4 regions of the Bradyrhizobium sp. SZCCHNS1022 genome follow, and region 1 is predicted to be linked to each of the others. Evidence: predicted binding sites of a transcription regulator. Region 1 holds the regulator's gene; each other region holds the start of a gene.
The links. The regulator PhoB, encoded in region 1, activates phosphate uptake and scavenging genes when phosphate is short. The targets are predictions, from matches to a motif close to TGTCATNNANCTGTCAT.
Positions count from the first base shown of each region.

Region 2: QX071_RS21105 (BtaA family protein) is a predicted target of PhoB. The motif match lies at 3,699-3,715, and genes of this name have one in related genera.
Region 3: QX071_RS04410 (DUF2794 domain-containing protein) is a predicted target of PhoB. The motif match lies at 3,123-3,139, and genes of this name have one in related genera.
Region 4: QX071_RS33330 (YbhN family protein) is a predicted target of PhoB. The motif match lies at 2,213-2,229, and genes of this name have one in related genera.

Region 1 covers NZ_JAUETT010000001.1:157,030-164,496, reverse strand. The annotation lists gene pstC (phosphate ABC transporter permease subunit PstC) at 1-824, shown strand, start outside; gene pstA (phosphate ABC transporter permease PstA) at 853-1,728, shown strand; gene pstB (phosphate ABC transporter ATP-binding protein PstB) at 1,725-2,546, shown strand; gene phoU (phosphate signaling complex protein PhoU) at 2,652-3,368, shown strand; gene phoB (phosphate regulon transcriptional regulator PhoB) at 3,384-4,088, shown strand; gene QX071_RS00725 (GcrA family cell cycle regulator) at 4,355-4,867, opposite strand; gene QX071_RS00720 (aspartate aminotransferase family protein) at 5,355-6,563, shown strand; gene argF (ornithine carbamoyltransferase) at 6,560-7,467, shown strand, end outside.
Region 2 covers NZ_JAUETT010000003.1:345,250-352,716, reverse strand. The annotation lists gene QX071_RS21130 (alpha-D-ribose 1-methylphosphonate 5-triphosphate diphosphatase) at 1-859, shown strand, start outside; gene phnN (phosphonate metabolism protein/1,5-bisphosphokinase (PRPP-forming) PhnN) at 856-1,464, shown strand; gene QX071_RS21120 (pyridoxamine 5'-phosphate oxidase family protein) at 1,476-2,087, shown strand; gene QX071_RS21115 (hypothetical protein) at 2,113-2,334, opposite strand; gene QX071_RS21110 (YbhN family protein) at 2,746-3,654, shown strand; gene QX071_RS21105 (BtaA family protein) at 3,769-4,977, shown strand; gene QX071_RS21100 (hypothetical protein) at 5,119-5,307, shown strand; gene QX071_RS21095 (NAD(P)H-dependent oxidoreductase) at 5,920-6,192, shown strand; gene QX071_RS21090 (hypothetical protein) at 6,308-6,526, opposite strand; gene QX071_RS21085 (quinone oxidoreductase) at 6,748-7,467, shown strand, end outside.
Region 3 covers NZ_JAUETT010000001.1:972,047-979,513, reverse strand. The annotation lists gene QX071_RS04425 (ABC transporter permease) at 1-886, shown strand, start outside; gene QX071_RS04420 (Bax inhibitor-1/YccA family protein) at 1,145-1,936, shown strand; gene QX071_RS04415 (GNAT family N-acetyltransferase) at 2,059-2,679, shown strand; gene QX071_RS04410 (DUF2794 domain-containing protein) at 2,742-3,110, opposite strand; gene QX071_RS04405 (DUF1223 domain-containing protein) at 3,765-4,529, opposite strand; gene acnA (aconitate hydratase AcnA) at 4,687-7,404, opposite strand.
Region 4 covers NZ_JAUETT010000009.1:22,883-30,349, forward strand. The annotation lists gene QX071_RS33325 (hypothetical protein) at 1-841, opposite strand, end outside; gene QX071_RS33330 (YbhN family protein) at 962-2,056, opposite strand; gene QX071_RS33335 (ferritin-like domain-containing protein) at 2,439-2,945, shown strand; partial or broken gene QX071_RS33340 (MFS transporter) at 3,129-4,543, shown strand; gene QX071_RS33345 (hypothetical protein) at 4,565-4,999, opposite strand; gene QX071_RS33350 (hypothetical protein) at 5,067-5,648, shown strand; gene QX071_RS33355 (YdcF family protein) at 5,740-6,327, shown strand; gene QX071_RS33360 (universal stress protein) at 6,469-6,894, opposite strand; gene QX071_RS33365 (histidine phosphatase family protein) at 6,972-7,467, opposite strand, start outside.

The sequences.
Region 1 (7,467 bases):
CCTGGCCGGCAATGAAGGAATATGGCTTCGAGTTCCTGTGGACGCGCCGCTGGGCGCCGTCAGCCGATCCGCCCGTGCTGGGTGCGCTGGGACCGATCTACGGCACGCTGGTGTCGTCCTTTATCGCGATGCTGATCGCCATCCCGGTCGGTCTCGGCATTGCGATCTTCCTCACCGAGCTCTGCCCGCAATGGCTGCGCCGCCCGATCGGCATCGCCATCGAGCTGCTCGCCGGCATCCCGTCGATCATCTACGGCATGTGGGGCTTCTTCGTGCTGGGGCCGTTCCTGGCCTACACGTTCCAGCCGTTCATGATCAGCCTGTGCGCCAACATTCCGATCCTGCAGGACATCTTCGCCGGGCCGCCGTCCTATCTCAGCCTGTTCAATGCCTCGCTGATCCTGGCCATCATGGTGCTGCCCTTCATCACTTCGATTTCGGTGGACGTGTTCAAGACCGTGCCGCCGGTCTTGAAGGAGGCCGCCTATGGCGTCGGCTGCACCACCTGGGAGGTCGTGCGCAGCGTGGTGATCCCTTACACCCGGGTCGGCGTCATCGGCGGCATCATGCTGGCGCTCGGCCGGGCGCTCGGCGAGACCATGGCAGTGACGTTCATCATCGGCAACTCGTTCCGCATCTCCTCGTCGATCTTCGCGCCGGGCACCACGATCTCGGCGGCGATCGCATCGGAATTCCAGGAGAGCGACGGTTTGCACCAGTCGGCCCTGATTCTGCTCGGACTGTTGCTGTTCGTTCTCACCTTCTTCGTGCTCGCCGGCGCGCGCCTGATGCTGCTGCGGCTCGAAGCCAAGGCCGGAAAATAAGCCGGATGGATAGGGCAGGAGAGATCGCATGACGTCTACCGATACGCCCATCAATCCGGCCAACCGGATCTATGGCCGCCGCCGCCGCAAGGACATCTTCGTCCGTGCGCTGTGCGTGCTTGCCGCGCTGTTCGGCGTGACCTGGCTCGCACTGATCCTGATCGATCTGCTCTACCAGGGCCTGGCTGGCCTGACCGTGCAGGTCTTCGCGACCGATACGCCGCCGCCGGGATCGAGCGACGGCGGCCTGCGCAACGCCATCGTAGGCTCGATCATCATGACGGTCTTCGGCGTCGGCGTCGGTGCTCCACTCGGCTTGTTCGCCGGCACCTACCTCGCCGAGTATGGTCGCCATGACCGGTTGACTTCGGTGATCCGTTTCATCAACGACATCCTGCTCTCTGCCCCATCCATCATCATCGGCCTGTTCATCTATGGCGCGGTCGTGGTTCCGATGGGCGGCTTCTCGGCCATCGCGGGCTGTCTGGCGCTTGCCGTGATCGTGATTCCGGTCGTGCTGCGCACCACCGAGGACATGCTGCTGCTGGTGCCCAATCCGCTGCGTGAGGCCGCCTCCGCACTTGGCCTGCCGCGTTCGCTGGTGATCCGGCGCATCGCCTATCGCGCGGCGCGCTCCGGCTTGATCACGGGCGTCCTGCTGGCGACCGCTCGCGTGGCCGGCGAGACCGCGCCGCTCCTGTTCACTGCGTTGTCGAACCAGTTCTGGAGCCTCGATCTTACCCACACGATGGCCAACCTGCCGGTGACCATCAACAACTTCGTCCAGAGCCCCTATGCCTATTGGAAGCAGCTGGCCTGGACCGGGGCCCTTTTGATTACCTTGACCGTACTTGCCCTGAACATCGGGGCCCGCATTCTGGGCGCCGAGAGGAGCGCAAAATGACCGACATGTCTGTTTCCGTCTCAAGTCCGGCGGGCGTCATTCCGAACAAATCCTTGCCGGACGCTCCGGCGAAGGTGACGGTCCGGAACCTGAACTTTTATTACGGCGATCACCATGCGCTGAAGAACATCAACCTGTCGCTCGGAACCAACCGGGTGACGGCCTTCATCGGACCGTCCGGCTGCGGCAAGTCCACGCTGCTGCGCATCTTCAACCGGATGTATGATCTGTATCCGGGCCAGCGCGCCGAAGGCCAGCTGATGCTGGACAACACCAACATCCTCGACCCCAAGCTCGACCTGAACCTCTTGCGTGCGCGCGTCGGCATGGTGTTCCAGAAGCCGACGCCGTTCCCGATGACGATCTACGAGAACATCGCCTTCGGCATCCGCCTGTATGAGAAGATCTCCAAATCCGAGATGGATGACCGGGTCGAGAAGGCGTTGCGCGGCGGCGCGCTGTGGAACGAGGTCAAGGACAAGCTCAACGCCTCGGGCCTGAGCCTTTCCGGCGGCCAGCAACAGCGTCTCTGTATTGCCCGCACCGTTGCGGTGCGTCCCGAGGTGATCCTGTTCGACGAGCCGTGCTCGGCGCTCGATCCGATCTCGACCGCCAAGGTCGAGGAGTTGATCCAGGAGCTGTCGGACAACTACACGATCGCGATCGTGACCCACAACATGCAGCAGGCGGCCCGCGTCTCCGACAAGACCGCCTTCATGTATCTCGGCGAGCTGATCGAGTTCGACGATACCAGCAAGATCTTCACCTCGCCGAGCGATCGGCGGACCCAGGACTACATCACCGGCCGCTTCGGCTGATGCCGGAAACGGACCCCTTGCATCGGTCGGCAAGGGGCAGTTGGCTGAGGCAGCGAGACCCGAATTGACGCGCCGGACTACGACGGCATTGCCGAGGAGATAGAGATGGCCAGTGAACATACCGTCAAGGCGTTTGACAGCGACCTGCAGGAGCTGACGCGGCTGGTCGCGGAGATGGGCGGCTTGGCCGAGCGGCTGATCGTGGATTCCGTCGACGCGCTGGTGCGGCGCGACGTCGCGCTCGGCGAGCGGGTGATCCAGACGGACGCCGAGATCGACAGTCTGCAGCGGCTGATCGAGGAGCGCGCGGTGCTCACCATCGCCCGCCGGCAGCCGATGGCGGTGGACCTGCGCGAGATCGTCGGCGCGATGCGGGTTGCGACCGACCTCGAGCGGATCGGCGACCTCGCCAAGAACATCGGCAAGCGCGTCGCCGCGCTGGAGAGCGATTTCCATCCCTTGAAGCTGATCCGCGGTTTGGAGCACATGACCGACCTGGTGCAGTCGCAGGTCAAGTCGGTGCTCGACGCCTATGCCGCCCACGATCTGCCGGCGGCGATGACGGTGTGGAAGGGCGACGAGGAGGTCGACGCCATCTGCACCTCGCTGTTCCGCGAGCTGCTCACCTACATGATGGAAGATCCCCGCAACATCTCGTTCTGCATTCACCTGATGTTCTGCGCCAAGAACATCGAACGGATCGGCGATCATGCGACCAACATCGCGGAAACCGTGTTCTACATGATCGAAGGCCAGCCGATGATCGACAAGCGTCCGAAGGGCGACATGACGTCCTTCGCGGCCACCGCCCCCGGAAACTGAGAGAGAAGCTGAGCGATGAGTGCGCGCATTCTGGTTGTGGAAGACGAGGAAGCGCTGACGACGCTGCTGCGCTACAATCTCGAGACCGAAGGTTACGAGGTCGAGACGGTTGCGCGCGGCGACGACGCCGACACGCGACTGAAGGAACGGGTGCCCGATCTCGTGGTGCTGGACTGGATGCTGCCGGGGCTGTCCGGCATCGAGCTGTGCCGGCGCCTGCGCGCCCGGCCCGAGACCAAGCAGCTGCCGATCATCATGCTGACGGCGCGCGGTGAGGAGAGCGAGCGGGTCCGCGGGCTCGCCACCGGGGCGGACGATTACATCGTCAAGCCGTTCTCGGTGCCCGAGCTGTTGGCCCGCGTGAAGGGTCTGCTCCGTCGCGCGAGCCCCGAACGGCTCGCCACCGTGCTCGCCTATGGCGACATCGAGCTCGATCGCGAGAAGCGCCGCGTCGCCCGCTCCGGCCGGCCGATCGATCTCGGGCCGACCGAATATCGGCTGCTCGAGTTCTTCCTGGAACATCCGGGCCGCGTGTTCAGCCGCGAGCAGCTGCTCGACAGCGTCTGGGGCCGCGACATCTACATCGACGAGCGTACGGTGGACGTGCACATCGGACGCTTGCGCAAGCTGCTCAATCCGGGACGCGAACAGGATCCGATCCGCACCGTGCGTGGCGCGGGCTATGCGCTCGACGACCGCTTCGCGAAGGCGGAATCGTGAGCTGAGGGCGATCGCGCAGCGACAAACAGCGACCGATCAAAGGCGGAGCTTCGGCTCCGCCTTTTTTGTCATGACAAGCGCGCTTGCAACGTGCGCCGCCGTCATCCCGGCGAACGCCGGTACCCATAACCGCAAATGCTGATGATAGAGCTGCAGCTGTAGCTAACATCCATCATAACCACGCCCGCCGGTGGTTATGGGTCCCCGCGTTCGCGGGGACGACAGCTGATGGCTGAGCTAACAGCGCGTCCAAGATGCGCAACAGATCAACGTGCCGGGCTCTTGCCGGGGTGACGACGGCGATCGGCCGCGGGCTGATAGGCGATGCGCGAATGCTGCGCGCAATAGGGCAGGCCGTTCAGCGCCTTGCCGCCGCAGAAGAAGAAGTCCGCGCTGGCGGGATCGCCGACCGGCCAGTGGCAGGTGCCTTCGCGGAGCTCGAGCAGCGACAGCCGCTGGTTCATCGGCACCACATTGTCGAAGGTGATCGGATCGGGCTCCGTCTCGACCTCGAACACCTGGGCGAGCGCGGTATTGCCGCGCGCCACCGGGCGGGCCACCCGCATCATCGGCTGAGCGGGGCGCGCCTTGCGCTGACGCGGAGCGGCGGCGGCAGGGCTCTTGGCGCGACCGGAGAGGCCGAGCCTGTGGACCTTGCCGATCACGGCGTTGCGCGTCACATTTCCGAGCTCCGCTGCGATCTGGCTGGCCGACAGTCCGGCCTCCCAGAGCTTTTTCAACTGCTCGACGCGATCGTCTGACCAGGTCAATACCGTCATCGCACCTTTCCCTTCGCGTTTCGCTGGCCAGTTTCGGGACAGCGCTGCGGTGCCAAACTCACGAAAATCCCTGCTCGCAGAATCCCTTAGCCCTCGCCGGGCGCGAGATGCGCGCCCGGACGTGTACGCCGAACCACCGAACTCTTAAGGATCAGACCTGCTGCACGAGATGTCGTACTCGATGCGAAAAACGCTACAATATGCCGTGACTCCCGCGCAAGAGTCGGGGGCCACCGTCCACACCTTCCGTCGATGTGGACCGGGAACGCTTAGCACTGTCATCGACCGGAAACCCCACCTGTTCCGCGCTGAGGCGGCTGGCTCACGCGTGTTGACAGCGAACGTCCTGCGCATACAATAGTTGTCCGTGCCGCCTTGAAAAGGCGGCACATTTTGTTTTCCAGGGCCGGGTCCCGGGTGCGCGATGGCGCTGCTTTGCGCCTCCTCGTGCGCGTCTTGACCGGCCCGTCAGCTCAAGTGATCAGCCATGACGGACGTCGCGTCGCATCTGCTCCCCGTATTTGCCCGGATCGATCTCGCCTTCGAGCGCGGCGAGGGCGCCTGGCTGATCGCGACCAATGGCGAGCGCTATCTCGACTTCACCTCCGGCGTCGCCGTGAATGCGCTGGGTCACGCGCATCCGCATTTGGTGAAGGCGCTGCAGGAGCAGGCGACCAAGCTCTGGCACATGTCGAACCTGTTCAAGAGCCCGGACGGCGAGCGGCTTGCGGCGCGGCTGTGCGAGCAGAGCTTCGCCGACTACGTGTTCTTCGCCAATTCCGGCGCCGAAGCGATGGAATGCGCGATCAAGATCACGCGCAAGCATCACGCCGCCAAGGGGCATCCGGAACGTTACCGCATCGTTACGTTCGAGGGCGCGTTCCACGGCCGCACGCTGGCGACGCTCGCGGCCACCGGCTCGGCCAAATATCTCGACGGCTTCGGCCCGCCGATGGATGGTTTCGACCAAGTCCCGCTCGGCGATCTCGAAGCGGTGAAGAAGGCGATCGGCCCGCACACCGCGGGCATCTTGATCGAGCCGGTGCAAGGTGAGGGTGGCGTGCGCACCGCGCCGCTGGGCTTCTACAAGGCCCTGCGCGAGCTCTGCAACGCGCACGGCCTGCTGCTCGTGTTCGACGAGGTGCAGACTGGCATGGGCCGCACCGGCGAGCTGTTCGCGCATCGCTGGCTCGGGGTCGAGCCCGACGTGATGTCGCTGGCGAAAGCGCTCGGCGGCGGTTTCCCGATCGGCGCGTGCCTCGCCACGGCCGATGCTGCGGCCGGCATGACGGCGGGCTCGCATGGTTCGACCTTCGGCGGCAACCCGCTGGCGGTGGCCGCGGCCAATGCGGTGCTGGACGTGATGCTGGCGCCGGGCTTCTTCGAGCACGCGCGCAAGATGTCGCTGCTGCTCAAGCAGAAGCTCGCCGCCGTGATCGATCGCCACCCGGAGGTGATCTCCGAGGTCCGCGGCGAAGGTCTCTTGATCGGCATCAAGGCCGTGGTTCCGTCGGCCGATCTGATCGCGGCGCTCCGCGACGAGAAGCTGTTGACCGTCGGCGCCGGCGACAACGTGGTGCGCTTCCTGCCGCCCTTGATCGTCAACGAAACCGAGATCGAAGAGTCGGTGCAGCGGCTCGATCGCGCCTGTACGGCGCTATCGAGCGGTCAGTCGAAGCAGGCAGCCGCGTCATGAGTAAGACCCCCCGTCATTTCCTCGACATATCTGAGGTTCCGCTACCCGAGCTGCGCTCCATGCTCGCGCTGTCCAGCGACATGAAGAAGAAGCTGAAGGCGCACGAGCCGGCGAAGAAGCCGCTCGAGGGCAAGGTGTTGGCGATGATCTTCGAGAAGCCCTCGACGCGCACCCGCGTCTCCTTCGACGTCGGCATGCGCCAGCTCGGCGGCGAGTCGATCATGCTGACCGGCGCCGAAATGCAGCTCGGCCGCGGCGAGACCATCGCCGACACCGCGCGCGTGCTGTCGCGTTATGTCGATGCCATCATGATACGGATCCTGAGCCACGATGCGCTGCTCGAGCTCGCGGAGTATGCCACCGTGCCCGTCATCAACGGGCTGACGCGGCGCTCGCATCCCTGCCAGGTGATGGCCGACGTGATGACGTTCGAGGAGCACCGCGGGTCCATCGAGGGCCGTACCGTGGCCTGGAGCGGCGACGACAACAACGTTTTGGCCTCCTGGGCCCACGCCGCGGAGCGCTTCAACTTCAGGCTCAATGTCGCGACCCCGCCGCAGCTCGCGCCGGGCAAGGTGATGAAGGATTTCATCCGCGCCACGAACGCGGATATTCGCCTTGGCCATGATCCGGAAGAGGCGGTTGCGGGCGCTGATTGCGTCGTCACCGATACCTGGGTGTCGATGGGCGACAAGGACGGCGAGCATCGCCACAATCTGCTCAAGCCCTATCAGGTCAATTCCAAGCTGATGTCGCTGGCAAAGCAGGACGCGATCTTCATGCACTGTCTGCCCGCCCATCGCGGCGAGGAGGTCACCGACGAGGTGATCGACGGCCCGCAATCGGTGGTGTTCGACGAGGCCGAAAACCGCCTGCATGCCCAGAAGGGCATTCTGGCCTGGTG
Region 2 (7,467 bases), on a different contig from region 1:
GGATTCCCTTCGCGTCTGGAGCGAAGAGGGCGCCGGAGGAGTCGATGGAAAATCGGAGGTGCTCGCGGAGGCGATCGCGGCGGCCCGCGAGGATGGCCTGCTGCGTGCGGATCACTTCCTGCACTTGCGCTGCGAAATTCCGATGCCGACCGTCGTCGAAGAGGCCAAACAATTGGCCGGACGCGCCGACGTACGGCTGATGTCGCTGATGGACCACACGCCGGGGCAGCGCCAGTTTCGCGACGAGGGCAAGCTGCGCGATTATTATCGCGGCAAAGGCGGCGGCAGGACGGATGCAGAGCTCGATGTGCTGTTCGAGCGGCGCTTCGCCTATCAGAAGGCCTATGCCGCCGACAATCTGCGGGAGATCGTCGCGCTGGCGCAGAAACATGATGTTCCGCTCGCCAGCCATGACGATACGACGGAAGAGAACGTCGCCGACGCGATCAAGGACCGCATTTCGGTGGCGGAGTTTCCCACCACGATCGAGGCTGCGCGGGGCCTGCACCGGGCCGGCATCTGCATCCTGATGGGCGCGCCGAACGTCGTGCGCGGCGGCTCGCATTCCGGTAATATTGCCGCCGTGGACCTCGCCCGCGAAGGCCTGCTCGACATTCTGTCCTCCGACTATGTGCCGTCGAGCCTGTTGTTGGGAGCGCTGCAATTGCCAGAGCGTGTGCCGTCGATCGACTTGGCTGCGGCAGTCCGCACGGTCACCAAAACGCCGGCAGAGGCCGTCGGCCTTGCGGACCGCGGCGAGATCGCACCCGGCAAGCGCGCCGATCTGATCCGCGTGCATGTTCGGGGTGCGGTTCCGGTCGTCCGTAGCGTCTGGCGAGAGGGAACGCGCGTCGCATGAGCGAGACGCCTGTCCTCTCGTCCGATGTTCCGGCCAGGCTGGGCCCCGGCCGACTGGTGCTGGTGGTCGGACCGAGCGGCGCGGGCAAGGATACGCTGATCAATCTGGCGCGTGCGAAATGTGCCGGTAATGATCGGGTCGTGTTTCCGCGTCGTGTGGTGACGCGGCGGGCGTCGGCGTTCGAAGACAATGACGAACTGGACGCCGCCGCATTTCAGCGGGCCTTGGTGCAGAACCAGTTCGCCATTCATTGGGAAGCGCACGGGCACGCGTACGGTGTGCGGCGTGCTATCGACGACGATATCCGCGCCGGCCGAACGGTCGTCATCAATGTTTCACGCCGGGTGATTTCGGCGGTTCGCCGTGTCTATCAGCATGTGCTGGTCGTTGCCGTGACCGCTCCGGAGGAGGTGTTGGCCGAACGATTGGCACATCGACATCGCGCAAGCGACGGCGATCTTGGGGAGCGCCTGCATCGGACCGTTCCCGAAGGCGCGCTCGTAGCGGATGTCACGATTATCAATGTCGGAGATCCGAAACAGCACGCCGGAGCGCTGGTGAGGATCATCCAGGGCGAGCTTGGCGGCGGATCTGAAGCAAACTAGCGAGAAAGTGTATGTCGATCATCACCACGATTGAGCAGCTGGAAGCGATCTACGGCAAGACCGGCCTGACATCGACCGTGAAGGTTGCCGATCGGGTGACGCCACATTATCGCATCCTGATCGAGAGGTCGCCTTTCGTTGCGCTCGCGACCTGCGGTCCGGAAGGGATCGACTGCTCACCGCGTGGTGACCTGCCGGGATTCGTTCGTATCCATGATGAAAAGACTTTGATGCTGCCGGACCGCCGCGGCAACAATCGCATCGATTCCCTACGCAATATCGTCCGTGATCCGCGGATCGCCTTGCTGTTCCTGATCCCGGGATCCGGCAATACCTTGCGTGTCAACGGCCGCGCACAATTGTCGGCAGATACGGCGCTGCTCGCCTCCTTCGAGATGGATGGCAAAACGCCGCGCAGCGTTCTCGTCATGGCTGTCGAGGAGGTCTATTTTCAGTGCGCACGTGCGATCGTTCGTTCCGATTTGTGGAACCCGAACAAGCGCGTCGACCCAAGAGAGCTCCCGACCCCCGGCCAGATTCTGGCTGCCATGAGCGCGAATGAGGTCGATGCCGAGCAGTATGACCAGGAGTGGCCGGAACGCGCCCGGCATAGCTTGTGGTAACGGCCTGGTCGTTGTCGAAGCCTTCTCAGGCCGCAACGTCGAGGAGCCGCGATGAGCCTCGGATCAGCACCTTTCGGCCGGCGTGCGTGAGCAAGGGCGTACCATCGACGCTCGCGACGAGCCCCGCAGCTTCGAGCTGATGGACGATGAAGCTGTTGACCTTGCGGCGTTCGCGCGCGGGAAGACGCAGCGTCTTGAGCGTCTCCCATTGGTCCTGCGTCAGGTCGTGGTCGAATTCCGCGTTCATGTTGCCTCGAATGGCGATTGTCGTGCGGCCTCTTACCGAGCCCGCATGACGAAGATGCGACCATCATGCACAGGGATTTGCACTGGTCTGTTCAATATGGGTTGATGCTGCAGTGCTTAGTTCAAATTCAAATGATCAACCGCGCCGCAATGTCGCATTGGATGAGGAACGATGTCCCGCCACGGAGCGTCGATGGTCGCGTACGGAAGAGGGTATGCGGACAAACGTCTGCAACGGTAAATTAACTGTCACATCAGCGTGTCAAAGGGCGCCATGAATCGACCCGAATCGGCTGGTGCATCCGCGCCGCCAGGACCTCATAGGCTCGCCGTCCTGCCCGACGATCAACCCGAGGCGGCGTTGAGCCGCAAGGCCTGGCTCCGAGGTCTTGGTGGCCTCGCGGTCAGTGTGATCGTTGCCGTCGCTGCGATCTATGCGCTCACCCGCGCCGTCAAGAAGCTGGATATAGCCCACGCGCTGACGATCGCTGAGAATACGGACATCCGGCTGATCGCACTGGCCCTGGCGCTCATCATCTTGTCCTACGCGAGCCTGACGCTTTACGACCTGCTCGCGCTTCGCACGATCGGCCGAGGTGATATTCCGTTCCGCATGGCGGCACTTGCAAGCTTTACGAGCTATCCGATCGCCCATGGTATTGGGGCCGTCGCTTTGATCGCTCCCGTCATCCGCTATCGAATCTATTCCCGCTACAAGCTTGGTGCGATCGACATCGCGAATATCAGCTTTCTGACCGGCCTCACTTTCTGGCTCGGCAATCTGACGGCCCTGGGACTCAGCCTGATGATCGATCCCGATGCCTTCGGCTGGGTTGAGTATTGGCCGCCGGCGTTGAATCGGTTGGTCGCAGCAGCATTGCTCGCCGGAGTGTTTGGCTTCGTGGTTTGGAGCTGGCCTGGACGGCGCAGCAAGCGCTGGCCGGTAAGGCTTCCGTCCGGGCCCCTGGTCCTGCTGCAGATCCTGATAGGCCTGTTTGATTTGAGCACCGCCGCGCTCGCCATGTACGTCTTGATCCCGGCGGAGCTCGATATCGAGGTCTCGCGGTTGATGGCCGTGTTCATCGCGGCCACGTTACTGGGCTTCGCCAGTCATGCGCCGGCCGGCATCGGGATGTTCGATGCGACAATTCTGCTCGGCCTCGGAAGTGACGATAAGGATCCCGTGCTTGCGGTGCTGCTGATCTTCCGGATTCTTTACCATTTATTGCCGTTTGTGATCGCACTGGCATTGTTCGGCAGTGTGGAGGGGTGGCGAACCTTGCGCCGCGGTCGTCGCACTGTCCTGAGATCGGACGATTGATCGCGTTTTCTGCGCGACTTTTTCAAGACGTGCGTACGAAAGGATGTAGTCCGTCTGTCGCATAACTGCATTGCGTCCGCGCTACCATTGCCGAATCGGTGAGCCGAGGCATGGATGACGACGCAACTGATCGCCGGGACGGCACGCGGCAGCAGGCATGAGAATGCGATGACGCTCTGGAACAGGGCGCTCGCGTTCTCACTACAACGTTTGATGCACACCCAAAGCTGGGACGATCCGCAAGCGGACCTCGCGGCGTTGCAATTGCCGCTGGGGTCCACGATCGTGGCAATGTCCTCTGGCGGTTGCAACGTGCTCTCCTATCTCACCGCGCAGCCGGCGCAGATTTATGCTGTCGATCGCAATGAGGCCCAGCTCGCGCTGCTCAAATTGAGGCTTGCGGGCGTGCGTGCGTTCGCCGGCTACAACGAGTTCTGGGAATTCTTTGGTGACGCAGCCTCGCCCGCGAATGCAGCCCGCTACATCCGGAAACTACGTCCGCTCCTCGATGGGCATGCGCGGAGCTATTGGGACGGTCGCAATGTTCTCGGGCGGCAGCGATACACCTATTTCACCGACGGTCTCTACCGCCACGGACTGTTGGGTCGCGCGATCGGTTTGGCTCATCTGATTGCACGTGTTCTTGGGATTGATCTCGATGCCCTGCTGAGGGGGGCGGTGGATTCTCCGGAGCGGCTTGAAGCGATGGCGCGCCTTGATCGCCTGTTTCATTCGATGCCGCTGCGGCTCATGATGGACGTCCGGATTTTTCTGTTCGGTCTCGGTATTTCGCCGCGACAGCGGGCGCTCCTGAAAGCGGAAGCGCCGCTCGATAGCGTGCTTTACCAGCGGTTGCGGCGCTTGCTCGAGGGTAGCTCAGAGACGGCTAACTACTTTGCCTGGCAGGCGCTACGCCGCGCCTACACTGGCGCCGACGACCGCTGCCTGCCGCCATATTTGCAGCGTTGCCATTTCGCTCGGATGCGCAACGGTGTCGGCGTGATCATCCCTGTTCAAGGCAATATCGCGCAGCTTCTGGACAGCTTGCCGGCGCGTGAGGTCGACGCTGTCTTACTGTTGGATGCGCAGGACTCGATGGACGCTGACGAGATCCAGGCCTTGTGGACCTCTATAGATCGGGCGGGGAGCGAGCGCGTGCGCATCGTATTTCGCACCGCGGGCAGCGTGTCCCCTCTGGATGCCATTGGGGCCGCGGCACTCAGGAACCGATGGCATCGCGACGAAGAGCGAAGCACGCTTGGCGCTGAACTGGACCGCTCCGGGATCTATGGCGGCTTTCATTGCTACGTCAGGCGCGTATAGGCGGATATCCATCATGCATTCTGGTGCGTTGCGATGGGCTTTGGAACCGGAAGATTCCGTCTCAGCACGATGCCGTGACCAAAGCGGCGTGGTCTGCTAAAAGATGCATGGCGCTGGTTTCGTACCTCTCGGGAGTGAGGCATGAACAGACTCGTGGAAATCCGCAATCAGGAGCATTTCTGCCGCGAGCGTGCGGCATTGGACGTTCAGCGGCGTATGTTTTGGCTGGCGCAAGCGGAGGAGTGGGAGAGGAGGGCGTTAGAGGAGATCGCGCTTCACTTCCGTGAGTGCAATCTGAACTGGAGCGACGTGCACGAGCTGACGCATTAGATGAGATCCAACTGACTTACTGGCGCTCGTCGATTCCGAAGCCCGCAAGCGAGATCGCCGCGGCATGACCCCGACTTCGGAATAGGAGCACTGGGGCGTCGAACGGCGTGCCTCAAAAAAGATCCGCGACTTCATCGTGACGAAGACTAACGCTTGTCGCACGCGCACTGCCAGCGAAGGCAGCGCTTCCTGACTTGAGTTTTATGTTAGTGACGTAAAGCGGGCCGGTGCACGCTGTGCCTGACCTCGGCTCCGCAATCGGCGCATTCGTAGACCAGGTCGATCCTGGCCGAATTCCAATGCGGCTCGATCTCACGGACGAGCATCGGCAAAATTCCGAGACAACCGGGGCAGACAATCGGAGCCAATCCTTGCTCGTCGCCATGTCTGATATAGGCTGGCATTTTCGCTTCCTTCGAAAGTGGCGCGCCCCAACTCCCGCCCATTCTACTGAGCGGGTGCAAAATTCCTGATCAACTGTTCCGAACGGATAAGGAACGGCGGCGGATTGTGCGCGGCTGTGACCTTCAGGTAACATCCGGGTCGTTGGCCGGTTCCAATCAGCGCCGGGAGCGCGCCGCGGTTGGAGCAGACATTGGTGCGGGAGAGACAATGAAGACTTTCATCGTACTCGCTCATCCCGAGCATCAGAGCTTCAATGGTGCGATGTATCGGGCGGCGATGGAGGCGCTGAGCGCCCAAGGGCATGAGGTCAGAACATCGGATCTCTATGCGATGCGGTTTGACGCCGCATCGGGCCGGCATAACTTTCTTACCGTCAAAGATCCGGCTTACTACAAGCAACAGACGGAAGAACTATACGCGTCCGAGAACCATGGCTTCGCCTGCTCGCGCCGCAGATCGTATACGCTCCGGTCCGGCTAGAGCAAAGTGAGAGAGTTGAACTGCTGAAGTCTTACGCCGACCGCGCTTAAGCGAATCGCGTCGGAGCAGCCGATCGAGATCGGCATCTACTGAGACACAAGACGTCTTGCAAAGCTCAGCGCTCCTCCATCATGGTGAACACGAAGCCGGTCAGAGTTGCGCCGACGGAAAAGGGGAGGGTGACCATGCCGATCAGGATTGCGAAGGTCTGATGAGGCGTAGAGCTATGCGCGATCAGGCGGGCAATGCCGAAGTTGTCCGCGAATGTCAGCAGAAGCCCGACGCTCAATCCGAGCGCCGTTCCCATCAGGGCATGACAGACAAGTTCGAGCAAAATGGCCGGCCTCGGCAATGTTCGGCGTTTCCTCGGAAGCATGGCTTCGCCTCTCAATATCGGGCGGAAAACGCGCTGCCCTCTGGCCGGTTCCTCCAGGTAAGCCGCGGATCGACAGCCAAGCTCAAACGTGCGGATCGGGACCGATCCGCACGACTGGCAGCGTCGTACCGCAACTGCGAACGTCGGCTGATACAGGATTAACTCGAAGGGAGTAACGCATGACGCATGCCATCCGATTTCATCAAGCAGGCGGACCCGAGGTGCTTCAATGGGAGGAGGTCGAGGTCGGCAAGCCCGGTCCGGGTGAGGCACGCATCCGCCACACGGCGGTCGGGCTCAATTTCGTCGACATCTACAACCGCTCCGGCCTTTATCCCGCTCAGTTGCCGAGCGGCCTCGGCAGCGAGGCCGCAGGCGTGGTCGAGGCGGTGGGAGAAGGCGTCACTGACCTTAAGGCCGGCGATCGTGTCGCTTACGGTTCATCTCCGCTCGGGGCCTATGCCGAAGCACGGCTGATCCCAGCCGCCAGCCTGCTCAAGCTGCCCGATGCGATCGACGACAAGACGGCGGCGGCCATGATGCTCAAGGGTCTCACCGTGCAGTATTTGATCCGGCAGACCTATCGCGTGAAGGCGGGGGACACCATCCTGCTGCACGCCGTGGCGGGTGGGGTAGGCTTGATCCTCAGCCAGTGGGCCAAACATCTCGGCGCAACCGTTATCGGTACTGTCTCGAGCGATGATAAGGCCAGACTGGCCCAGGCGCATGGCTGTGGGCATACGATCGTCTACACCCGCGAGGACTTCGTGAAGCGGGTGGATGAGATCACCGGCGGCAAGAAAGTGCCGGTCGTCTATGATTCCGTCGGCAAGGACACCTTCCTGAAATCGCTGGACTGCCTGGCTCCGCTCGGCGTTGCGGTCCTGTTCGGCCAATCC
Region 3 (7,467 bases), 820 kb from region 1:
CGGGCGCATCGTTTCCGCGCGCGGCGTCCGCGCCGAAGACATCAAAGCTTCGCCGGACGCCGAATGGGTGCTGCAGAGCGACCGCGGCCTGACCTATACGGGCGAGGTGCCGAAAGGCTCCAAAGTGGTCGAAGGCCAATGGTGGGGCGCCGAATACAATGGCCCACCGCTGGTCTCGATCGAGAAACGGATCGCCGACGGCATGGGGCTGAAGGTCGGCGACGAGATCGTGGTCAATGTGCTGGGACGGGACATCACCGCTCATATCGGCAACATGCGCAACATCGACTGGCAGGGGCTCGGCATCAATTTCGTCCTGGTGTTCTCGCCTGGCGCCTTCAAGGGCGCGCCACACACCCATGTGGCGACCCTGACCGAGGCGCGGGCCGACGTCACCGACGATGCGCAGGTCATCAAGAAGGTGGCGGATGCCTTTCCGATGGTGACCAGCGTGCGGGTGCGGGAAGTGATGGAGACGATCGGCGCGGTGGTGTCCAACCTGGCGTTGGCGATCCGCGGCGCGAGCGCTGTCACATTGATCTCCGCAATTCTGGTATTGGGCGGTGCATTGGCTGCCGGCCATCGCCATCGTGTCTACGACGCGGTGATCCTGAAGACCCTGGGCGCGACGCGGCTGCGTCTGCTTGGCGCCTATGGGTTGGAATATCTGTTGATCGGCCTGGCCACGGCAGTATTCGGGGTCATCGCCGGTTCGGTGGCAGCCTGGCTGATCGTGACACGGCTGATGACCTTGAGTTTTGTCTGGCAGGCCGGCAGCGCCGCCTGGGTGGTTTTGGCAGCCCTGGTCGTAACCGTCGGATTGGGGCTGGTCGGCACCCTTTTGGCGCTCAACCAGAAACCGGCCTCCGTCCTGAGGAATTTATGAAATTGCGGCGCTCTGCCGCACGGTTAACGCGATGTAAGGCCAAAAACACGTGCGGAGCGACATTCGGCCGCGCGTGGAAGCTTGCATCGAATATGCTAGTTTCCCACTTGAATGATGGGTTCAGAGTCCGCCCCCGGACGTAAATTTGCCGATGACGGAAATTTAATGTCGGGAGCGAGGGACATCTGAGATAGGGTTTCGAGAGCTGGCGGAACGGGCCCACAAACGGACCGCCGGACAAACAACGGGAATTCGACCATGTCGGATCTAAACCGCAATTACGCTTCTCCCTTCGGCCGGGTCGCCGGGCGCGCCGATGCCGCGACCGTCGATGCCGGTCTGCGCGCCTATATGCTGCGCATCTACAATTACATGAGCATTGGCCTCGCCATCACCGGCTTGGCCGCGCTCGGCGTCTACATGGCGGCCGTGACCGGTGATCCGGCGGCCGGCGTCTTCCGCTTCGGAAACGCCTACCTGACCCAGTTCGGCTACGCGATGTTCGTGAGCCCGCTGAAGTGGCTGTTCATCCTCGCGCCCTTGGCGATGGTGTTCGCCATCTCGGCCGGCATCAACCGCTTGGCACCGTCGACCGCGCAGATCCTGTTCTGGGTGTTCTCGGCGCTGATGGGTGTTTCGCTGTCGTCGATCTTCCTGGTGTACACCCACACCTCGATCGTGCGGGTGTTCTTCATCACCGCGGCGACCTTCGGCGCGCTGAGCCTCTACGGCTACACCACCAAGCGTGACATGACCGGGTTCGGCTCGTTCCTGTTCATGGGCCTGATCGGCATCGTGATCGCAAGCCTCGTCAACCTGTTCCTGGCGAGCTCCGCGCTGCAGTTCTTTGTGTCGATCATCGGCGTGTTCGTGTTCGCCGGCCTCACCGCCTGGGATACGCAGCGGCTGAAGAACGAGTACATCTACGGCTATGCCTCGGCCGGCGGCGACGTCGCTGAGCGCGCAGCGATCACCGGCGCGCTGTCGCTGTACCTGAACTTCATCAACCTGTTCACGCTGCTTCTGCAGCTGCTCGGCCAGCGCGACTAACAACGGCGAAGGCCAACCTGTTCAAAGCCCCGGCTTCTGGCCGGGGCTTTTTTTGTTGGACCTCGGGCAGCTCTCTGCGCCCCCATCAAGGGCACGAAGACCGCCCCATCGAACACTTGCCCATGGAAGAACTGGCGGGAAGACTTGCCGGGAAGACCTGCCATGTTGGAAGGCGGTTGAACGTGGGCCGGCCCCTGATATGGTTCCGGTCCATGTCAGAACTCGAAATCCGGCCGACGAGCGAGGCCGACCTTGCCGCCATTACCGCGATCTATGCGCAGGCCGTGCGCGAAGGCACAGCGACCTTCGAACTGGAGCCGCCGGATCTGCCTGAGATGACGCGTCGCTTCCGTGCGTTGACCGACGGCGGCTTTCCTTATTTGGTCGCGGTGCAGGATGGCCGTATCGCCGGCTACGCCTATGCGGGGGCCTATCGGCCGCGCCCGGCCTACCGCTTCACGGTCGAGAATTCAGTCTATCTCGATCCTGCAAGCCATCGGCGCGGGATCGGCTTGCGGCTGATGCAGCAGCTGATCTCGGAATGCGAGGCCCGCGGCTTCCGCCAGATGATCGCGGTGATCGGCGACTCGGCCAACGCCGCCTCGATCGGCCTGCACACCCGATGCGGCTTCCAGATGATCGGCACACATCCGAACGTCGGACTGAAATTCGGACGCTGGCTCGACACGGTGATGATGCAGCGCCAGCTTGGCCAAGGCGCCGATACGCTGCCGGCAACCTGAAAATCCGCCCCTCATTCCGGAACGTGCGCGGGCCAGCGGCCTCGGCGTGGCGGCCGACGCGGTCACACCAGCGCCGGCTTGCGATCGATGACCAGGAGAACCCGCTCAAGTTCGTGGCCGCGGCGCAGGATCAGCCCCGTGGCCGAGATCACGCTGTACATGCCCTGCTTGCGGGCGAGCCGCGGGTCCTTCTCGATCCGGTAGAGGGGAACTTCCGAGGCGCGCCGGAACACTGAAAAGACCGCGCGGTCGCGTAGAAAATCGATCGAATAGTCCCGCCACACGCCGTCGGCGACCATGCGGCCATACAGATTCAAGATGCGGTTGAGTTCGAGGCGGTTGAACGTCACCCGATTCGGGATCGCCGCGGCGACGTTGCGGGCCGCCGCGCGGTTCTCGCTCGGGTCGGCATCCTCCGGTACGAGGTTCATTGAGCGTCCTCCTGTCATCTGCATGACATGATCGCGCCGTCCCTCAACGACCGCAAGGGACTCTTGAGGAGACTCGCGAAGGCGCTCAAAGCGACCCTGGGCCACTCATGATGATCGCCGGCGATTCTTGGTGATTCTTGGCGAGCCAGATCCGCCCTGTGTCGTGCAGCCTGCACGCAATGCGGGTCCGTCACGGGATCGTTAGCGGAATCATAATGACGCCCCACTTCCGCCAAGCGTCCGCCCCTCCAACCAAACATAACGTTGCGTGTGCGTTGGCCCGGTCCTTTCGGTTCCGGATTCCTCAGCCCCCAGCCCCCCGGGGTCGTCAGGATCGGGCCTATTCACTCCTCCCGACATCGAAGGATGCCATTGAAGGACCGACGAAAGTTGGTCCTTTTGCTTTTGGGGGTATTCCTACTCCGCGTCCGACCTTCGCATCTAGCGGGGGCGAGCTGGTTGCGAGCTGCGGGTGCGAAGAGCTCCGGCAGAGTCTTGATCTCAGCGCGGCCTCGAATCGAAGATGGTTGCGCAGACCTGCTGAGCGGAACCCGAACTCGCGATTTTCCGACCGACGACAGTCGCAACGCCGACCGCGAGAAGCGCCAACGCCTCAGCGTGCGTGCAAATCCGGACGTGGGATCGGATCAAACGTCAGTGAAGTTCGGTATAGGCGGCGCCGAGCATGGGGCCGGGACGGTCTCGCGTCCCGTCCTGCACGTAGACGACGGCGCCATCCACGCCCTCATGGGCGATCTTGTCGATAGGCACATTCCAGTGTCCCGGCGTCCCATTCCAATCGCCGACCTTCAAGAGATTGCGAACGACGTTGTAATAGGTCAACTCGCGGCCGGTGTTCTCGCCACGGCTGATCGAGATCGGGATAGCCTTGGAGATCGAGCAGAGCCACACCTCGCCGCGCTTGTGCGCAGCCTGCTCCTTTGCGGCCGCGACGCTCACGGTCAACTCATCGCCCTGAAGGACCAGGCTGACCGGCACCGACATTACGGCGCCGCCGCGCATCGTGTCTTCGATCGCGCCTTCGATCGCCTCGCGATCGCTACCGATGACGTGAACCGAGCCGTTGATGACGGCCTGCGGCGTGTAGACCTCGCGGTCGCCGCGCATGCGCGAATAGGCCCGCTGGCGGGCTGAGAACCGGGAATCGGCCAAGGTGTCCTTCCAGCCGAGATAATCCCAATAATCGATCGGCATGCTCATGGCGATGACGGTGGGATCCTGCGCCAACTCGCCAAGCACCTTGTCCGCCGGCGGACAGGACGAACAACCTTGGGATGTGAAAAGCTCAACTACCGCGCGAGGATCGGCTTGGGCCGGTCGAATGACGGCGATGATCGCACAGACCCCGAGCGCCGCGCCCGACCACCAAGACGTCCTACCACCCATCATCCCTGCCATGGTCGCATACTACCCGTCACACCTTGCCGCGTTGACACCGTCCCGAAATCGCCTCGAGGCACGATGGTATACCGAACACAAAAGAGGCGGCCCATGTCATAGGCCGCCTCCCGCATCACCTGCCACTCACTTCAGAGTGAGCCAATCTGTCGCACCCTCACGCCGCGAGCTTGCGCAGCACGTAGTGGAGAATGCCGCCGTTTCGATAGTAATCGAGTTCGTCGAGGGTATCGATCCGGCACAGCAGCGGGACCTGCTGCGTCGACCCCTCAGCCGAGGTGATCTCGGCGGTGAGCGTTTGGCGAGGCTTGAGATCGCCCTGCAGACCCCTGATGGTGACCTTCTCGTCACCCTTCAGGCCGAGCGACTGCCAGGATGTACCCTCCTGGAAGGTCAAGGGCAGTACGCCCATGCCGACCAGGTTGGAGCGGTGAATACGCTCGAAGCTCTGGCAGATGACGGCGCGGACGCCGAGCAGCCGCGTGCCCTTGGCGGCCCAATCGCGCGACGAGCCGTTGCCATATTCGGCGCCGGCGAACACCACCAGCGGCACGCCCTCGGCCTGGTACTTCATGGCAGCGTCGTAGATCGGCATCTGCTCGCCGTCGGGCCAGTGCTTGGTGAGACCGCCCTCGGGGATGCTGCCGTCGGCGCCCTTGAGCATGAAGTTCTTGATGCGGATATTGGCGAAGGTGCCGCGCATCATGACTTCGTGATTGCCGCGGCGGGTGCCGTACTGATTGAAGTCCGCGGGGCGCACCTGATGCTCGCTGAGGAATTTGCCGGCGGGCGAGGTCAGCTTGATCGAACCGGCCGGCGAGATGTGGTCGGTGGTGATCTTGTCGCCGAACAGCGCCAGGATGCGGGCTTCCACCACGTCCTTGATCGGCTCCGGCTCCTTCTTCATGCCCTCGAAATAAGGCGGGTTCTGTACATAGGTCGAGCCCATGTTCCAGCGGTAGGTCTCGCTCTCGACCGTCTTGATCTTGCGCCAGTTGGTGTCGCCCTTGAACACGTCGGCATAGCGCTTCTTGAAGATCGACGCCTTCACGTACTTCTTCATGAAGTCGTTGATTTCCTTGGTCGTCGGCCAGATGTCCTTCAGGTAGACCGGCTTCTTGTCCTTGCCGATGCCGATCGGCTCGACCGCAAGGTCCTTGGTCACAGTGCCGGCGAGCGCGTAAGCCACCACCAGCGGCGGTGACGCCAGATAGTTGGCCTGCACGTCCGGCGAGACGCGGCCCTCGAAGTTGCGGTTGCCGGACAGCACGGCCGCAGCAACGATGCCGTTATCGTTGATCGACTTCGAAATCTCCTCCGGCAGCGGGCCGGAATTGCCGATGCAGGTGGTGCAGCCGAACCCGACCAGGTTGAAGCCGACCTTGTCGAGGTCCTTCTGCAGGCCGGAATTGGCGAGGTATTCCGCCACGACCTGGCTGCCCGGGGCGAGCGAGGTCTTCACCCAGGGCTTGGCCTTGAGGCCCTTGGCGACCGCGTTGCGCGCGAGCAGGCCGGCCCCGATCAGGACGCTCGGGTTCGAGGTGTTGGTGCAGGAGGTGATCGCCGCGATCACCACGTCGCCGTGACCGAGATCGAAGTCGCGGCCCTCGACCGGGAAGCGGTGGGTGGCGTCCGTCTTCTTGTACTCGCCAGCCAGCGCGGTGGAAAAGCCTTCGCCGACCGCCGGCAGGGCAATGCGGCCTTCGGGCCGCTTCGGACCGGCCATCGAGGGCACGACGTCGCCGAGATCGAGCGTCAGCGTCTGCGTGAATACCGGATCGGCCGACTTCGCCGTACGGAACAGGCCCTGTGCCTTGGCATAGGCTTCGACCAGCGCAACACGCGCCGACTTGCGGCCCGAGACCTTGAGGTAATCGATCGTCGCGGCATCGACCGGGAAGAAGCCGCAGGTCGCGCCATATTCGGGGGCCATGTTGCCGATCGTCGCCTTGTCGGCCACGGAAAGATTATCGAGACCGGGGCCGAAGAACTCGACGAACTTGCCGACCACGCCGAGCTTGCGCAGCATCTGGGTCACCGTCAGCACGAGATCGGTCGCGGTGACGCCTTCCTTGAGCTGGCCGGTCAGCTTGAAGCCGACCACGTCGGGCAGCAGCATCGAGAGCGGCTGGCCGAGCATGCAGGCCTCAGCTTCGATGCCGCCGACGCCCCAGCCGAGCACGGCGAGGCCGTTCACCATGGTGGTGTGGGAATCGGTGCCGACCAGCGAGTCCGGATAGGCGACCTCGAAGGTGCCCTTGGTGCGGCCGACCGTCATCTTCTCCTTCTTGGTCCACACCGTCTGCGCCAGATATTCCAGGTTGACCTGGTGGCAGATGCCGGTGCCCGGCGGCACCACGGAGAAGTTGGTGAAGGCCTTCTGGCCCCATTTCAGGAATTCGTAGCGCTCCTGGTTCTGCTTGTATTCCTCGGCCACGTTCTTGCCGAACGCCTTGTTGTCGCCGAAGAAGTTCACGATGACGCTGTGGTCGATGACGAGATCGACCGGCACCAGCGGGTTGATCTTCTCGGCATCGCCGCCAAGCTTCTGCATCGCGTTGCGCATCGCGGCCAGATCGACCACCGCCGGCACGCCGGTGAAATCCTGCATCAAGACCCGCGCGGGGCGGAAAGCGATTTCATGCTGCAGCGTCTTCTTCTTCAGCCATTTGGCGACGGCGAGAATGTCGTCCTTGGTCACGCTGCGACCGTCCTCGTTGCGCAACAGGTTCTCGAGCAGCACCTTCATCGAGTACGGCAGCTTGGAGATATCCTTCAGACCGTTCTTCTCTGCGGCGGGAAGGCTGTAATAGACATAAGACTTCGTACCGACCCGAAGGGTCTTACGGCTCTTGAAGCTGTCGAGCGAGGTCATGCGTGGAAATCCCAATTGATCGTTATACCCGGAGAGGGTACCCAAGGACCGTCAGCGCAAAGC
Region 4 (7,467 bases), on a different contig from region 1:
GCGCCGTGCGGGTCTGATAGCTGTAGAGCGAGCGATGGCAGGCTGCATTGAACCAGACGGCGCTGTGGCGCTGCCAGTTCTGCAGCGTATCCGGCGCTTCGCAGGCACGGCCGCCTTTGAAGCCGGCGCGGCTCGGCCGGTAATATTGCCCGGTCGCGCCGCCGAGATAGGAGCGGAAGCAGAAGCCTTCGTCGGCCAGCGCGATCGCGCGGTCGGGATTGCCCTCTCCCGAGGCGATGCTGTCGCCGAGACCGGCGATGAAGATGTCGCGCACCTGGATGCCGGCGGATACCCGTTGGCTGCCGTCCGCGCTGGAGACGTCGACCGTGGCGACGGTCTGACGGCCATAGCGGACACGCAGGTTGACCGGCTCGGCACAGTCGAAGGTCGAGCTTTGCGGACCGTCACCATCGTCGAACGACCAGGCGCAGGTGGCGCCGACCGGCACCGCGCCCGTGAGCCGCACCGTGATCGGGTGATCGATCGGGGTGAGATAGCTCTCCTTCACATTGTCGCGGGTGCAGGGCTCGTTGACGCGGCCCTGCAGATCGATGCAGAGCCGGTTGACGATGTTGCGAGCCCAGCCGCGGCCGTCGCTCTGCAGTTCGAGGCCTTGCTCGGCGGCGAGGATGCTGCGGTCGCGCGCAGCGTCCACGTGAAGCAGGAAGTCGCGCTCCTCGCGGAACAGGCGGAAACGGTTGCGCACCTCCCAGCTGATCTGCATCGGGGCGGCAGTGACCGGGCTGTTGATCTGGGCGCCGACCAGCGAGGTCGGAATCACGGAGAGCGCGGGCGCGAGCAATGCGGCCGCCAGCAGCAGGCGAAGGGAATCTGGGATCATGGCGCGACGTTTCACGGCAAAGATGCGGCGGAAATAAGAGGGCCGCCTGTCAGATCAAGCCGATTGCCTGGGACAAGTCAGCCATGCCTCAGCTCGGTGCTGCGCCGACATCGCGTCGGATCAGCGCCGCGAGTGCTGTTTCAGCCGCTGCGGCAGCGGGGCCGGCGCAGGAGTTGCCGTGGCTTGAGGCGGCGTGACATGGCGGCGGGATACGTCGTTGAGCTTGCGCCGTTCCTGCCAGGGCTGCACGACATTCATCCAGAGTTCCCGGAACCCCATGATCGAGATTGCCGTGGCGAACGGGATGACGAAATAGAGGACGCGGAACACCAGCAGCGTGGCGAGCAGCTGCTCGCGCCCGAACTGCGGCAGCGCCACCAGCATCGCCGCGTCGAACACGCCGATGCTGCCCGGCGCATGGCTGGCGAAACCCAGCAAGGTGGCCAGGATGAAAACCACCGAGAGCGACATGAAATCGATCGGCGGGTCGGAGGGCACCAACAGATACATGGCCAGCGCACAGAAGCCGAGATCGACCACGCCGATCAGGATCTGCACAAAGGTCAGCCGGGTCGAGGGCAGCACGACTTTCCAGCCGTTCTGGCCGAGTTTGCGGCGGTCCTTGCCGGTCGCGAGCCAGCCGAGATAGGCGAAAATCGCCAGAACGAGCCCGACGCCGATCAGTCGGTTCACCGCCTCCGGCAACTGGTCCATCGTGGAGGCGGCGGACGGGTGCAAGATCATGCCGATGCCGAGCACGAAGATATTACCGAGCCAGAAGGTCAGCCCGGACAGAAAGCAGATCTTGGCGACGTCGATCGCGCTCAGTCCATAGTCGGAGTAGATCCGGAAGCGAATGGCACCACCGGTGAAGACGGTAGCGCCGATATTGTGGCCGATCGAATAGCTCGTGAAGGATGACAGTGCCGCGATCCGGTAGGGCACGTGCTTCTTGCCGATCGTCCGCAGGGCGAAGAAATCGTAGAAGGTCAGGGTACAAAACGCACCGACGACGCAGAGTGCGGCGAGCGCGATGTGTCCGGGAGGGATGTCGGCCAAGGCGGTCAGGATCACGCCGCCGTCGACCCCCCGGAGCGTGCGCACCAGGGTGGTCACCGCGAAGGCGATGATGGCGAAGCTTGCTGCGATTCCAAGCCGCTTCCAGCCGATCCATTTCTTGAAACCGCGCCCGAGCGCAGTCAGCAGACGCTGCATTCATCCTCCCGGCGGGGCGGCACCACAGATGTGAAGAGGGGCGAAACCATTACTCGATGGCGGGCGGGAATTCCATTACGGAGAGTTCCTTACGGCAAAACACGCCTCTTGTGCAGTCCTTGACAAGGCCGGCTTCAGCTTTCGAACGTGCTGACCCGTCATACGTCGGTCACATAATGTTGACGCCCTGGATTTGTCACAATCACGTCGCCGCCAACGTCCGATTGCGCCGCGCAGTTCCGCAAATGGGGCACGCTCCGATGTTTGTGCTGTGCCGGAACAACGGGCCAAGCCACCGGTTAGCCGAGCGCAGACCACCAGATGAACGCGCGAAAACGATGGCCGGGAGCCAACGGCGTTCCGAGCGCAAGGAGGCGAGACAATGGGACTGTTTACCAAAGACATCAAAACCATGAACGACCTGTTCGTTCACCAGCTGCAGGACATCTATTACGCCGAGAACCAGCTGGTCAAAGCGCTGCCGAAGATGGCCAGCAAGGCCAGCGATCAGCGGCTGAAACAGGGATTCCTGACCCACCTGGATGAAACCAAAACGCACGTGCAGCGGCTCGAGCAGGTGTTCAAGATGCAGGGCATCGAAGCCAACGCTGTCGACTGCCGGGCCATCGACGGGATCATTGAGGAGGCCGAGGAGGTGGCCGGCGAGGTTGCCGACAAGGCCGTGCTGGACGCGGCTTTGATCAACGCCGCGCAGGCCGCCGAGCATTACGAAATCGTCCGTTACGGCAGCCTGATCGCCTGGGCCAAGCAGCTCGGCCGCAAGGATTGCGCGACCATCCTGCAGAAGACGCTCGACGAGGAGAAGGCGACGGATAAGAAGCTGACCAGCCTGGCCGAAGGTGCGGTGAACCTGCGCGCGGCGAGCTGATCTCTCGCCCGAAAATGGTTCAGCTGAGGCAAAACGCCGCGCCGCGCGCGGCGTTTTGGCGCCAGGCATTCCTCATGCTTCAGCCGCCATGGCGCATGTGATCGATGGTTCGACCGATATCGAAGCATCGTGGTGCGCGCCAGGGCTAATGAACAGGCCGTCCTCAAGATGAGAGGTGCCGGCATGACTCGCTTATCGCTCGCAACAGATACCTCACGGCTAGCCGCGGCGCGGCAAGCTCCGCCATCCCGGCTGGCGAGCGCGCTCACATTGACCGCCATGAGTCTCGGCTTCGGCGTCGTCCAGCTCGACGTCACCATCGTCAACACCGCGCTCGCCAGCATCCGATCTGCCCTCGGGGGCGGCGTGGCTGAGCTGCAATGGGTGGTGAACGCCTATACGATCGCGTTTGCCGCCTTCATCCTGACCGCGGGGGCGCTCGGCGATCGGCTCGGCGCCCGACGTATCTTCATGGGCGGATTTGCGCTGTTCACGCTCGCATCCATCGGCTGCGGCCTCGCGCCCGACGCCATCAGCCTGATCGCGCTCCGCGGCATCCAGGGCCTGGGGGCAGCCGTCCTCGTTCCGAACTCGCTTGCGTTGCTGAACCATACTTATGCCGATGCCAAGCAACGAGGGCGTGCGGTGGGAGTCTGGGCCGCCGGCGCGAGCCTCGCTTTGACTGCCGGCCCCTTCGTAGGCGGCACCTTGATCGCGCTGGTCGGCTGGCGCGCCATCTTCTTTGTCAACGTGCCCATTGGTCTTGCGGGACTTTGGCTCGCGAAGATCTATGCGCAGGAGACGCCGCTCCATGCCGACCGCTCGGTCGACCTGGCCGGGGCAGGCTGCGGCGATCACTTCGCTCGGGGCGCTCGCAGCGGCCGTGATCGAAGCCGGCGCACGGGGCTGGACCGATCGCGCCGTCCTGCTGGGTTTCGCCATCGCGATCGGCGCAGGCGGCGCCTTCGTCTGGCAGGAGGCACGCACCCTGCAGCCGATGCTGCCCTTGATCTTGTTTCGCAACCGCCTGTTTGCGCTGTGCGCGCTGGTGGGCCTGTTGGCCAACGTCTCGATCTACGGCCTGATCTTCGTGTTCAGCCTGTATTTCCAGGAGATCAATCACCTGTCGGCGTTCGCGACCGGGCTTGCCTTCGTGCCCATGCTCGGTGTCGTGTTCCCGGTCAATCTGGCCGCGCCGCGCCTGGCCGAGCGGATCGGGCCGCGCGCCACCATCGCGCTCGGTGCAACGCTGTCGGCGCTGTCTTGCCTGGCGCTGCTGCGGACTGCACCGGGAACGCCTTATTGGGCGGTCGGTCCGCAGCTGATCGGTGTGAGCAGCGGGCTCGGTCTGCTCGTGCCGCCGTTGACCTCGACCCTGCTTGGCAGTGTCGAGAAGTCCCGGTCCGGCGTGGCAGCCGGCGTGTTGAATGCGACGCGGCAGACCGGCAGCGTGATCGGAGTGGCCTTGTTCGGCGCTGATCGGGCAGCCGGATGCCTTCATCTCGGGGCTCCGATGGTCGCTCGTCATTTCTGCCGCGGTGCTTTTGACGGCCGCGGGAGTGATCCGCTGGGGCGGGTCGGCGCAGCATGGGCGATGAGGCGCGACGAAGGAGAGGCGATCACGCCTTCCGTAACGCGAAATTGGCCCCGCAAAACGCCATCAATGCGCCGAGGCCGAGCGCGGCAATGCCGGCCAGCACGCCCGCGATCGAAGGTGTCGGGCTTGGTCCAGACAGCGTCTGGCCGGCGCCGATCAGGAGCAGGACGCCGATGCCGATCAGGAAGTGCTGCATCCGTTTCGGGATATCTCCGGAAACGGCACTATGCATCAGGCTCGCGATGAAATAGCCGCCGGCGAACGCAACGGTTGCGATCAGCCACCAGGCGATGGCCGAGCCGGCCGGCATGAACGCCCCGGTGTCCGTCCGCCACAGCCCGCCGAGATCCAGCCCATAACGCGCGCCCATCATGTGCACGGCGAGCGCGAGCAGCACGCCTGCAGCCATCGCGCCGGCCAGGATCAGCAGTCGGGGAAAATGGGTCGTCTCGGTCATGAGCGATGTGTAGGATAAGCGGCAGGCTTCGTGCAAGCAGTGAGGCTGATCCATTCACGCGCAGGAAATGACGTCAGCAGACGATGACGCCACGGTCGGTTATGCCTTCAAGGCGTCGCTGATCGGGACCGCGCATCGATTCGAGCTGACCGACGAGGGGGTGTCGTGGCGCATCGGCGCACGCGCCGGGCTCTGGCCCTATGCCGAGATCGCCGCCGTGCGGCTCTCCTATCGGCCGGTGTCGATGCAGGCACGGCGCTTTCGCGCCGACATCACCCATCGCAGCGGCGCGCGGCTCAGCCTGATTTCGACCTCCTGGCAGACCGCGACGCTGGTCGCGCCGCAGAGCGAGGCCTACCGCCGTTTCGTTATGGCGCTGCATGCGCAACTCGCTGCGCATCGCAGCCAGGCGGTGCTGACCGCCGGGCTCGGGCAAACGACGTATGCTGCAGCGCTGGCGCTTGTCGCATTGCTCGGCCTTGCCATCGCCGCATTGTTCGTTCGCGCCTTGCTGGCAGGCGAATGGTCGGGCGCGCTATTTCTCGTCGGCTTCGTTGCGCTGTTCGCCTGGCAGATCGGCGGCTTCATCGTCCGCAACAAGCCGCGCAGCTATACGTTCGCGGACATTCCGTCTGGGCTGTTGCCGTGATCCCGGCGAGACGTCATCGGACGCAATCAAATGTGACTTCTACGGCCAGGGAACGGAGGCATGCTGTGCGCGATAGGTGAGGACAGGATCTATGCAGGACCGATCGCTGAGGCTGCCGGACGCCGCGGAGATCGCCGCGATCAACGCGCAGCATTTCATCGAAACGCCCTTACAGCCGGCGGATCTGCTGTTCGTGTTCGGCACGCGCGTCGAGGAAAGCCTGCGGGCGCAGGCAGCCTGCCGGCTGTGGCGCGAGGGCTATTTCCGTCATGCCATCGTCAGCGGCGGCGTCACGCCCGGCGGCGATGAATCCGAATGCGCGGTGATCAAACGGGCGATGGTCGACGGCGGCATTCCAGCCGACCTGATCCTGGAGGAACACAGGGCCACCAACACCGGCGAAAACGTGATCCTCTCGCTGCCGGTGATCGAGGCCGCGCTCGGGCTCGCGAACATCGGCAGCGTGATCTGTCTCGGCAACAGCTGGACCGCGCGGCGCTATCCGATGACGCTGCACCGGCACTGGCCGGAGGTGACGAAGATGCTCGTCACGATCGACAGTTTCGGCGTGCCCCGCGGGCGCTGGCACACCCATCCCGAATTCCGCCGCCGCGTGCTGGCCGAATGGGACAAGATCGCGCCGTACAAGGTCAAGGGCTTCATCGCCGAATGGCCGTGAGGGCCCGGCCGGTTCCAGATCGTGATGCGATTAGAAGGAATCGCATCACGATCTCATCTCTTTGATCGAGCATGATCTCCGCGCAAACGCCTATAGCGTTTGTCGCGAGGAAAACCGCTTTCCACTTTTCCGGATCATGCTCTAATGCCTGACCACCAGCACCGAGCATTTGGCGTAGCGCACGACGTGGCCGGCATTGGAGCCGAGGAAATAGGTGCGCATCGCCGGGCGATGTGACGTCATCACGATGAGGTCGGCCTTCACGGCGGCCGCTTCCTCCAGGATTTCGTGATAGATGCCCCCCTGACGTACCGCGTAGGAGATGCGGTTTTCGGGAAGCCCGGATTCGCGCGCGACGATCGACAAGGCTTCTTCCGCCGCCTCGCGCTGCTGCGCGTCGAAATCGGCCGGAACATATTCGGCGAGCATCACCGGCGTCATCGGCAGCACGTTGAGCAGGCGCACGGTGCCGTCCCAGGTGTTGGCGAGCGTCGCCGCCGTCGCAATCGCGGGCTTGGCAAGGTCGGTGTCGGCGAGATCGATCGGGACCAGGATGGATTTGAACATCACACGCCTCCCTGCTTCCCATGCTCAATGAGGAGCTGATCGATTAGGCGCCCTCCGGTGTTGCGCTGTCAATTGGCTCACGCTTGCTTCAGGAGCTTCGGGGTGACGAATTGCACCAGTTTGCCGCGGCCGAAGGACACATCGGTCCAGTCGTCGATGTCGAAGTCGAGGACGGCAAGTCCTGACGTCGGCAGATTGTGCGCGAGCTCCTCGCGCGCCGCCTTGTCGCCGCCGCCGGTCAGGGCGAGCGCCAGCTCGTGCATGCCGGGATTGTGGCCGACCAGCATCAGCCGTTTGGGATCGCTGGCCTCGGCCAGCCGGATGTTGTGCAGGAGCTGCACCACCTCGGCGGCATAGAGTTCCGGCACCAATTCGACGACCGGCTCGGGGACCCGGTCCCGCATGGCTTCCCAGGCGAGCTCCCAGGTCTGCCGCGCCCGCACGGCCGTCGAGACCAGAACCAGATCGGGGAAGGGGGGATGGCGAGCAAGGAAATCGCCGAGTCTCGCGGCATCCTGATGCCCGCGCTCGTCGAGTCGGCGATCCTGATCGCGGCCGGATGGCGCGTCCCTT